Regions from separate parts of the Desulfosporosinus sp. BICA1-9 genome, predicted to be linked through region 1. Evidence: riboswitches for the same ligand, from Rfam matches in the RefSeq annotation. Region 1 holds a riboswitch; each other region holds the start of a gene.
What was found. A riboswitch is a leader RNA that binds a small molecule or an ion and turns the genes downstream of it on or off. The one in region 1 is predicted to bind cyclic di-GMP.
Positions count from the first base shown of each region.

Region 1 (3,284 bases):
CAAGAAGCGAAATACAGGAGCACACTGAAGATATTAGAACTGGCTGGTAAAGGCATGAGGACGGCGGATATCGCGAAAAGCTTGGGAATGAATATGATGGACGTCCAACGCTACCGAAGGGTGGCAGTAGAGACACTGAAATCAGTCGATAAAAAAATCGAAAAAAATATAGCAATGATGAATTCCTCACAACAGCAGCATTTCGAGAAGATTGCGACACGCAACATAAAAACGATCGGTCCAAAGGCTCATCCGTCAAGTGAGTCAATCGTTGAACCATTCAGGGAGACTGTCACAGCCATGCTAAAAGAAGGGCACAGCCACCGCACCATATACCCAGTATTGAAAGAAATGGGTTTTGACGGATGCTCCAATGCCATCTACCAGTATATAGTCAAAGTGCGTAAAGAGAATTTGGAAGAAGCCAGACCGAATGAACTTGAAAAGCCTCAAGACCTGAATTTAGAAAGCGTTACCCATGGGACTGTTTATCGCAGCATACTCAAGGAAGCATCCAAAGATCGCACCAAGAATGGCGGAAAAAGCGATCCAAGAGCGAACGGGTGCAACCCGCTCGAAAACGATTCCGAAGCCAAAACTTAAAAACGAGATTTGTCTGCTCCAGACGACTCTCCGTTGCCACCTGAAATCAGGAAAATCATGTTCAGCAAAGGCAAATCTGACGAAGCTGGCAATCCGGTGGGTAAATCTGCTGAGACCGACAACCCAGCGGGAAATACGGAAGCAAAAAAAAACTGATTATGGAAAAGGTGTATGTTATGTTCCCAGTGCTGCAAGTGCTAGTGCAATTCTTGAAAGACTTCTACAATGTGTTTGATACCCGCAGTATTGAAGCATTGGATGTATTCATTTCTAAGTATATTAATTCCGAAATATATTCTTTGGCACAATTTGCAAATGGCATTCTAGACGACTATAATGCCGTGAAAAACAGTTTGCTTTACCCGGATATCAGTAATGGCCCGATCGAAGGCATTAACAGCAGAATCAAAATGAAACATAGACGTAGCGTAGGCAGAGAAGGCTTGGAGTTGCAAGCAAGTGGAATAAGATTGAACATCAATTATTTTCTCAAATAAGTATTAACTGGCGCGGGAGACCTTTAACAAGCCATGAAACCATTGTGAATCTGATTGGCTCGACACGAACAGAAAAAGGGCTTGTGGTTAAAAGCGTACCGGATACAAATATTTATGAAAAAGGTAAAAAAATAAGCAAGGAAGAACTAGCAAAACTCAATTTAAAGAGACACGAATTTCATGGAGAATGGAATTACACAATAACGCCCAATATGTAATAAATTGTATTATACTAGCTCTTAATATTTTGTGATCCCTAAGTCGAATTATATAGTTGGAATAATTGCGAAAATAGTAGCAAAACCATTAATACTGTCAGCGTACAGGAAATAATTATTAAACATAGAAAATTATAAAAGGTATCCATTTAATGGCTAGCAATCCCTTCGCAAGGTATGCAGGTCTGCGGAGGAGAAAAAACGAAGGGAGTGAAAATAAATTATTCAATTTATATCTCATATAGGGGTAGGAACAACATTTTAACCATAGTTGGCGGTACCCCTCTAACAGGATATTCACAAATTGAGGGGGGAAGTCCATGTAAAAAAACAAATGCCCGGTTTCATACCTGCTGAATTTTGAAAGGAAGTGGAATATCTGTGTTGAAGAGACGTTTCCAACTGGATGATACCATTTACAGTCCAGTAGCCTTTCTGTAAGTCTTAAAAAGATTGGATATTTTAACAGATAGAGCAAGGGTTCACCCTTTGTATTTAAGACGTATCCTAAACCCGGAGAAAAAAACTTACAGAGCAAACACATTACGACAAATTATTCCAAAGAACAATGGTAAAATAAAGTCGAAATTTATATAAATGGCAAACCCGTCGAAAGGCGGGGACGCAAAGCTATGGGTCTAAGGCTGAGAAGGCTATGACTGCCAGGTTGCTGTAACATATTTGTAGCACGCTTGGCCTTTCTCTTGCTTTGGAGAAAGGCTTTTTTATTTTATATAGAGATAAAAAAGAGGAGGAATTTGAAAATGTCTTGGAAAAAAGCCAGAATCATCAGGAAGCTAATTGCTTCTCTCCTAAGTTGTGTTTTCCTCCTTGCCAATCCACTTATGGCACAGGCTAACTGGCAGCAGCACCAGACTCCAAACACTTATTTAAATCCCAATGAAGTCAACGCCAACAATCCTGACCCTTTGACCGAGGCAATGAACAAGGCTGGAACATCGCCTTTTAATACAGACACAGCCGGCTTGCCTAATAACAAGCCCTCGCAACCAGCCACAGTCGATATAATCCAGGGGAAATTAATATTAAACTCTACTGACTTAAAAATTCCCGCTGAGGGCTCTCCCGTTATTTTACATCGGACCTATAACAGCGGCAGCACCCAAGTTGGGCCCTTTGGCATGGGCTGGGATTATAGTTATAACCGGTATCTTACAATGTACCATGAATATGCCATGCTGGAACATGCTGGCGACCAGGGAAGCCTGACATATAACTATACGAAAAACAACCCGTCCCTGAAGGTAAGCTCTTTTGACGGGGATAACCGAATTCAATATCCCCTGGATGACGGCTATTACACAGCAGTACAGAGTTCCAATACTGCCACGCTTACTAGGAATCAGGATGTTACATACACCGTCCAGGAAAAAGACGGTACAACCTATAAATATAACCGTTATCAGAAAAGTTGGGCACCGAATCAGATCGATGGAAAACTCAGCGAGATCTCCGACAGTAATGGCAACAGCATAACCTTTCAATATGACAAGCAAGGACACCTTATTCAAATAACCGATATGGGCGGCAGATCAACCAGCCTGTCTTACTCCGGTAACTTAATAAGCGCCGTAACTGATCCCCTCGAAAGGACAACTAGCTTTGAGTACGATGGAAATAACCGGCTAATCAAGGTAACTGACCCGGCAGGTAGCCTAGTTTCCTATAGTTACGACTTAAATAACCAACTTACCAGCGTGATCGATGCCGTGGGTAAGTCGTATAACTATACTTATGATAGTGGTAAGCTGAAAACTGTTACCAACCCATCCGGAACAATAATTGAAACCTATGACTACAACCCAGCTGACAAGAAAACAACCGTAACCCGTCTCGGCAACCGAGTTACAAACTACGACTATGACAGTGAGAACAATATCATACAGATAACAGATCCTTTAGGAAAAACTACAAAATCCACCTGGGACAGCAAACGTAATCAAAC
Region 1 covers NZ_JUEE01000033.1:1,703-4,986, reverse strand. The annotation lists gene JL57_RS04465 (transposase) at 1-603, shown strand, start outside; gene JL57_RS04460 (transposase) at 762-1,100, shown strand; partial or broken gene JL57_RS33480 (ISAzo13 family transposase) at 1,058-1,318, shown strand; cyclic di-GMP riboswitch class I at 1,908-1,993, shown strand; partial or broken gene JL57_RS04455 (DUF6531 domain-containing protein) at 2,083-3,284, shown strand, end outside.

Region 2 (3,284 bases), on a different contig from region 1:
TGGAATCACAATATTGGTCACGGATCCTTGGCGAAGGGCTGACAGGAGAGGTAAAAGGAGTTCTTTTTGGTTGGGGGAAGCTTGATGGATTTTAGCTTGGTAAACGTAGTAACTCCCATCATCCGTCAGTTGGAGGGGCATTTCTTCAGTTTCGAGTGTTAATGCCAGATCCTGACCTTGTGATTGGAGGGAAAATTCGATGGGTAGCCCATGCCGAATAATTTGAGTGGGTGTGGGAGGGGGAGCTTCAAAGCTCCAAGAAAACACTTTATCCCCCAAAGCGTCTAAAAACTTAGTTAAATAATAGCCCGTCAAGGGTAACAATTTTTGATTGAGCACGGTTGTCGCGTAAAAGGGCCCTTGCATCTCGATTATGGCTGAATGTTGGTCATTCATTTCTTGAAGCATGGCAATTACCCTACGATCTTCCTCTTTGAAAGTTTGTCTCGTAGGTTCCAGGGTAAATTGCTTACCAAATTCTAGCGAGCGGCCTGATTTAAGCGCAGTAAGAAATTGTCCGATATCTTTTACAACATAGAGTCGCTGCAGACCTACTCTAAGTTGTAGATGTGTAGAAAGCCGATGGCTGGGCAGGGTTTGGAGTTCCATGTTTAGAGTCAGTTCTTCATAAGGAGTTTCCTGTCGTTGATTCGCAAAAACAGTGAGAAGCTCATCAACCACGCGGCTTTGAACGACAGGGTCTGTCCAAGCTGACGGTAATTTTTGTTGGGCTGTTTTTAAGACGGCGATAACATGTTTGCAGGCTCCTGGATAGTCTTTGAAGGCTGGGCATGTGCAGCGATATGAGCGTACGGAGTTGTCCCTCTCGAAGGCTAGTTGAACAACATAGCGTAAACCTCCGATGACAGAAGCGTTTATTAGGCCTTTATCGGGGGAAAAACTGAAATTGTAGACTCTACCAGCCGCGTAATAGGAAAGCCCTTTTTTATATACACGATCATTATCCGCTAGATCTTGAATTATTTGTTCAGAGAGGTAAAAGCGAGGCATGAATATACTCCTTTGGCAGTAATATTTGCTGAGTTAGATAGGGGTATCAGTTAAGAATATCATAGTTTGAGTCTACTCGTCTAATTTAGGGGCCAGAGAGTTGATCTGAGTTGTTCTTTGCTCAATTTACTGATGATAAATCTAGCGACGGATCGTTGAAAATGATGGAATGAATAATTTAATATTATGATAAGATTGTATTATATTGTATATTATTGTTGTGTGTGATATATTAGCGAAGGTATATCCTATAGGCCTAAAGGCCTGCTTTAGGTCATGTTTTCTGTGATGTATTAGGCCATGATCAATTTAATACCTCTGCGATAACGGCAAACTCAGTGAGAACTGAGGGCGCAAAGCCACGGGTCTTAACACATTATGGTGAAGAAAGCCGGATATCGAAAAAACTTGTCGCCGTATACTTATTTGGCGTCTTTTGTTGTATAAGGAGGAAAGTTGGTTTTGATAACAAAGTTGGAACCCCTAACAATGAACAGCTTTGAAATTGGAGAACTTTCAGAGCTTGATCTATATGATATACAAGGAGTATTGTTGTTATCTAAAGGTAAGCCAATTACCACAAAAATCCATGAACTTCTTCTCCAACGAAAGTTATATACTTTACAATATGATTTGGAGAATTCTCATCCTCCCAATGAAGAACGTAGATTTCCTTCCTCGGAGTACCGTTTTATCGTAGGCTATGTTCGCAAAGTCTTTGAAAGCGTCTGCCTTTTTAGCTCTACACGTTTAATCGATTCGTTTGCTATTGTTGATAAAATTATCAACGAGTTAGAAGGAAATTCCCGTGTCTATATAGATTTTAATGAATTTCGAAACTTTGATAATTATACATATATTCATTCCGTAAATGTTGCGTTATTAGCTACTCTAGTAGGGTTGAAAATGGGGTTTTCAGGACAAAAACTAAGAACTTTATCTATGGGTGCGATGTTTCATGATTTGGGTAAAAGTTCTTTGCCCCTTGAAATACTGAATAAACCTTCGGGCTTAAATAGAGAAGAATTTACGATTATTAAAAAGCATCCAGAGATGGGTGAGGAAATGCTTAAATACTCCAATATCTCAAAGGAGATTCTCAGCATAGTCCGTCATCATCATGAACGTTGGAATGGCGAGGGCTATCCGGATGGTTTAAGACAGAGAGCTATTACGACTAATGCACAAATCGTTGCAGTTGCTGACGTTTTTGATGCCCTTGTTGCGGATCGACCCTACCGCAAAGGGTTGCCCCCCTATCACGCTTTAGAAATCATCGTGGCTGGTTCCGGGAAAGATTTTGATCAAGAGATTGTACACTGTTTTGAACAGTGTTTAATACTTTATCCGCAAGGTTCTATAGTTACCTTAAATACAGGTGAAATGGGTACAGTCGTCGGTATTCATTACAATTATCCGAGTAGACCTCTCATAAGAATTTTTTTTGATAAAAACGGAAAATTCGTTAACGAGGAACTAATCTGCGATTTGCTCAAGGATTTAACCAGGTTTGTGCAATCGGTCAGTTTTAACCACGTTACTTAGAGAATGAAGGAGACTGATGGCTCGTTATTTCGGTGTCGAAAATTGTATACAGTTTGATTGCAGGAAAAATGTGCACTTGCGCAGAAACAGTGATAGAATAATTAGATAATCAAAGTGTAAACAATCAACCAGACAAGCTGGCATATGAAGCTTTGGGGGGGATGTTCCGTGCTTATTACCTGCGATAACAACATGCAAATGGGCTATATCTACCTTATGCCTAATCAAACGACTGACGAGTATACCCTCGAGAAAAGCGATATCGGGCTTTACTATGATGTGAACAGTCTTAGCATTCCAAGAATTAAATGGCATAGCATGGGTCAAAGTTTGAGTCAAATGCGTTTGGCAACGAAGACGTATAGAGAGTCAGTGGATAAATCGTTTCATTGTGAATATTGGAATGACCTAGATAGTGAAGGCTACATGATGGGAATCGAATTGTATTTAACTGAAGAAACCTTTTTACCGTTAGTGGCCCATCAGGCCTTTAAGCTTTACGATATACGATGGCGGAACAGTGATTTCAGGATGCTTACGCTAGATGCCTATCATGATGTTCTGAATAAAAACAATGTTATCTATCCTTTAACCTCTGAAAAAGATGCTTTTGTGATCGTTGCTATTGATCCATCATCAAAAATCGGGAAGATAATGGCGCTGATTTCTGCAAGGGATGATTTATATCCCATCAATTATTTGAGAAACCCATTGTTTATGTTAGCAAA
Region 2 covers NZ_JUEE01000172.1:60,509-63,792, forward strand. The annotation lists gene JL57_RS21825 (DEAD/DEAH box helicase) at 1-1,011, opposite strand, end outside; cyclic di-GMP riboswitch class I at 1,330-1,414, shown strand; gene JL57_RS21830 (HD-GYP domain-containing protein) at 1,474-2,556, shown strand; partial or broken gene JL57_RS21835 (hypothetical protein) at 2,725-3,284, shown strand, end outside.
Region 2: it holds a riboswitch for cyclic di-GMP, as region 1 does, so the genes downstream of both, JL57_RS21830 (HD-GYP domain-containing protein) here and JL57_RS04455 (DUF6531 domain-containing protein) in region 1, are expected to answer to the same signal.

Region 3 (3,284 bases), on a different contig from region 1:
CTACACTATCTTTCTAGACATGTCAATACCTTTTAATCTATCTTTGTAAACCTAGTTTTATTTATTATTGCTGCAGGATATTAATTTTCACCGAAGTCGCCTCACCCGAAAGCAATACATGCAACGAAGGAGGCCTCTATCCTTTAAATGAGAAATCCAGATGATCAAAGGTCTTAATGGACATTGGCGTTAGGGGATAGGAACATTAAGATCAACGCCTATCCCTGATAGATTTGTTAGAAATTAAATTTCTTTACTGTTTCTTGCAATTCATTGGCCATCGTTGCTAAAACGTTACTCGAAGAGGCTATTTCCTCAACAGATGCCGATTGTTCCTCTGTCGCGGCAGACACAGTCTGAGTTTGGGTCGTGATTTCTCGACTTGTCTCATAAATATCCGCAATCGATGAAACTATTCTTTCACTCCCCACAGCCATTTGCTGAATTTCCTCAGAAATTTCTTCAATCTGTGAAGAAACCTGGTTAATTAAGCCCGATATTTCATTAAATGCTTGTCCTGCCGTTCCAGCGACCTCTGTCCCTAGCTTAACTTGATGTGTTCCCTCGTTCATCGCTAGCACTGCTTTCTGAGTGTCTTGTTGAATGCTATTAATCAGCAATGCTATCTGTTTCGATGCTTCCTGTGATTGTTCGGCCAATTTTCGGACCTCATCCGCAACAACAGCAAAACCTCTCCCTTGCTCACCGGCTCGCGCCGCTTCGATGGCAGCGTTTAAGGCCAGAAGGTTTGTCTGGGATGCTATACCTGATATGGTATCTACGATCTGCCCGATTTCTTTAGAACGCTCTCCTAAATTCATGACCACATCAGCAGATCCTGTCACTGTCCTTTCGATATTAAGCATTTGTTGCATCGTTTTATCGATTGCCTGACTACCCTCTGCCGCCGAAAGGGCCGTTTTTTCCGAGGACCTAACTACAATTTTGGCGTTTTCCAGCATCTGCTGAATCCCCGCTGACATCTGCTCAACAATTGCCGATGTATCATTAACAGCATTTAGTTGTTTTTCTGCACCAACGGAAACTTCCATGATAGCTATCGCTACTTGTTGTGACGCTTGGGCGGATTGTTCTGCCCCTGCGCTCAATTGTTGAGATGATGCTGCAACTTGCGCTGAGGACGATGACACTTGTTGAACAAGGTTAATTAAATTGTCGGTCATGGTCCGGAAAGCCCTACCAAGATTCCCTATTTCATCTTTAGAATTATTTTCGAATTGTCCTATTCTCAAATTACCTTTGGCAATTTCATCAGCATTTGTTGCCATTTGGGCAATTTGTTTCGAGATTTTATTACTTAGTATTGTTCCTGTCACAAGAGAAACTCCCAGGGCCAGTAAAATAGAGACAATCGTATAAATAATGCTTTGTTTAGTCTTATTTTCATGCTCCATTTGCTTTGCTAAAACCAGTGTATCAATATCATCAACCCAGTTTCCCGTTCCAATCACCCAATTATAGGGCTCAAATAATAAGGTATAACTTCTTTTAGGTAATGCTTCCGTTTGATTTGGCTTTGCAAATCTATAATCCGTATAGCCTCCGCCTGCTTGTTTACCGTTCGCAATAAACGCCTGAACAAAAAGTATACCCTCACTATCCTTGGCCTCATAACGTGATTTCCCTTCAGAAGCTTCTCGCCCTAGCAGAACTACGTTTGTTCCATCGGTCGTATCTATCCAAAAATAGTTTTCTTGGTCGTAACGTAAATTTCTTACAAGATCCGCTGCCGTCTTCTTTGCCTCTTCTGGAGTGTATTCCCCTTTTTTCTGCCTATCATAGATATCTTGAACTAAACTATAAGCAGTTTGGACCTCCAGTTTAACGGTCCGGTCAAACTGTTCATATAACGTATCGCGATATTGTGTAATGTTTGCTTTTTCTGCAACTATCACATTATAGATGTTATAACCACCCAGAATAGAACCCATAATTAAACTCGTCGTTACTAGTAATAAAATAATACGATATTTGATTTTAGTCATCCTTTATCTCCCTTTCTCATACTCTGATTTATGGCCCCAATACATATATAGGTTTTCCAATTGCCCCTTTGACCTCCCGGAAATTAACTACCTGATCGGTTAAAAAACAAAATCGCTCCCCAAAATAGAAAGCGAAATGTTCTAAATTGGTGGCTCGGCTATCATCACCCTAACGTGGAAGACCCGAAGCTTTGCGTCCTCGGTTTTCACCGAGTTTGCCTTTGTCAATTATTATTAGCTTGCAAAAAAGACTTTATTTTTTGAATCATATTGACTATAACATACGTAGAATTAATTTTAAATACATTTTCTTTTCTATTACAACAAATTATTTATTATTCCCCTAAAATATGTTTACAATACCAAAGAAATAAACAGCAAAAAACAGCAACTTAACAATAGTGCCAAATCACTGTCTTCTGCCGTTTATATCTTATGTTTGACAAGTACTACGCCTACAAACACTTTTTTGAAAATGGTGGGCCATCCGCGACTCGAACGCGGGACACCCTGATTAAAAGTCAGGTGCTCTAGCCGACTGAGCTAATGGCCCGAAAGATGTTTTGTACCACGAATTTAGATATTACACTAATCCATCACAAGTGTCAATACTTTTAAAGATTTGTTGTATTAAAAGATTTCTCCGCGCACAATGGTTTGTTCGCGTCCTGGACCTATGGCAACCAACGTAGCCGGAATACCTGAAAGCTCTTCAATTCGAAGAATATAATTTCGGGCTGCTTCAGGAAGGTCTCCAAACTGACGTACATGAGTCACATCTTCTTGCCAACCAGGCATTTCTTCATAAACTGGTTGACATTGCTTAAATATCTTTTGACTTTGGGGAAATTCACGGATGATTTCTCCATTGACGCTATATCCAACGCAGATTTTCAAGGTGTCAAATCCCGTAAGGACATCAAGCTTCGTAATGGCAAAGTCGGAAATTCCACTCACTCGAACAGCATACCGGGCAATGACCGCATCAAACCAACCACAACGACGCGCTCGTCCAGTCGTGGTTCCAAACTCATGTCCATTCTTCTGAATTTCTTCTCCGACCTCGTCCAAAAGTTCTGTTGGGAAAGGACCTTCTCCGACGCGAGTTGTATAGGCCTTGATTACCCCGATTACGCGATTAATACGAGTTGGGCCAATACCTGCACCAATACAAGCCCCTCCAGCTATTGGATGGGAAGATGTCACATAGGGGTAAGTCCCATGGTCAATATCTAGTAAGGTGCCTTGTGCACCCTCAAAGAGCACCTTCTCCCCCGC
Region 3 covers NZ_JUEE01000046.1:90,384-93,667, reverse strand. The annotation lists gene JL57_RS06330 (methyl-accepting chemotaxis protein) at 237-2,006, opposite strand; cyclic di-GMP riboswitch class I at 2,152-2,236, opposite strand; tRNA gene JL57_RS06325 (tRNA-Lys) at 2,483-2,559, opposite strand; gene JL57_RS06320 (adenylosuccinate synthase) at 2,637-3,284, opposite strand, start outside.
Region 3: it holds a riboswitch for cyclic di-GMP, as region 1 does, so the genes downstream of both, JL57_RS06330 (methyl-accepting chemotaxis protein) here and JL57_RS04455 (DUF6531 domain-containing protein) in region 1, are expected to answer to the same signal.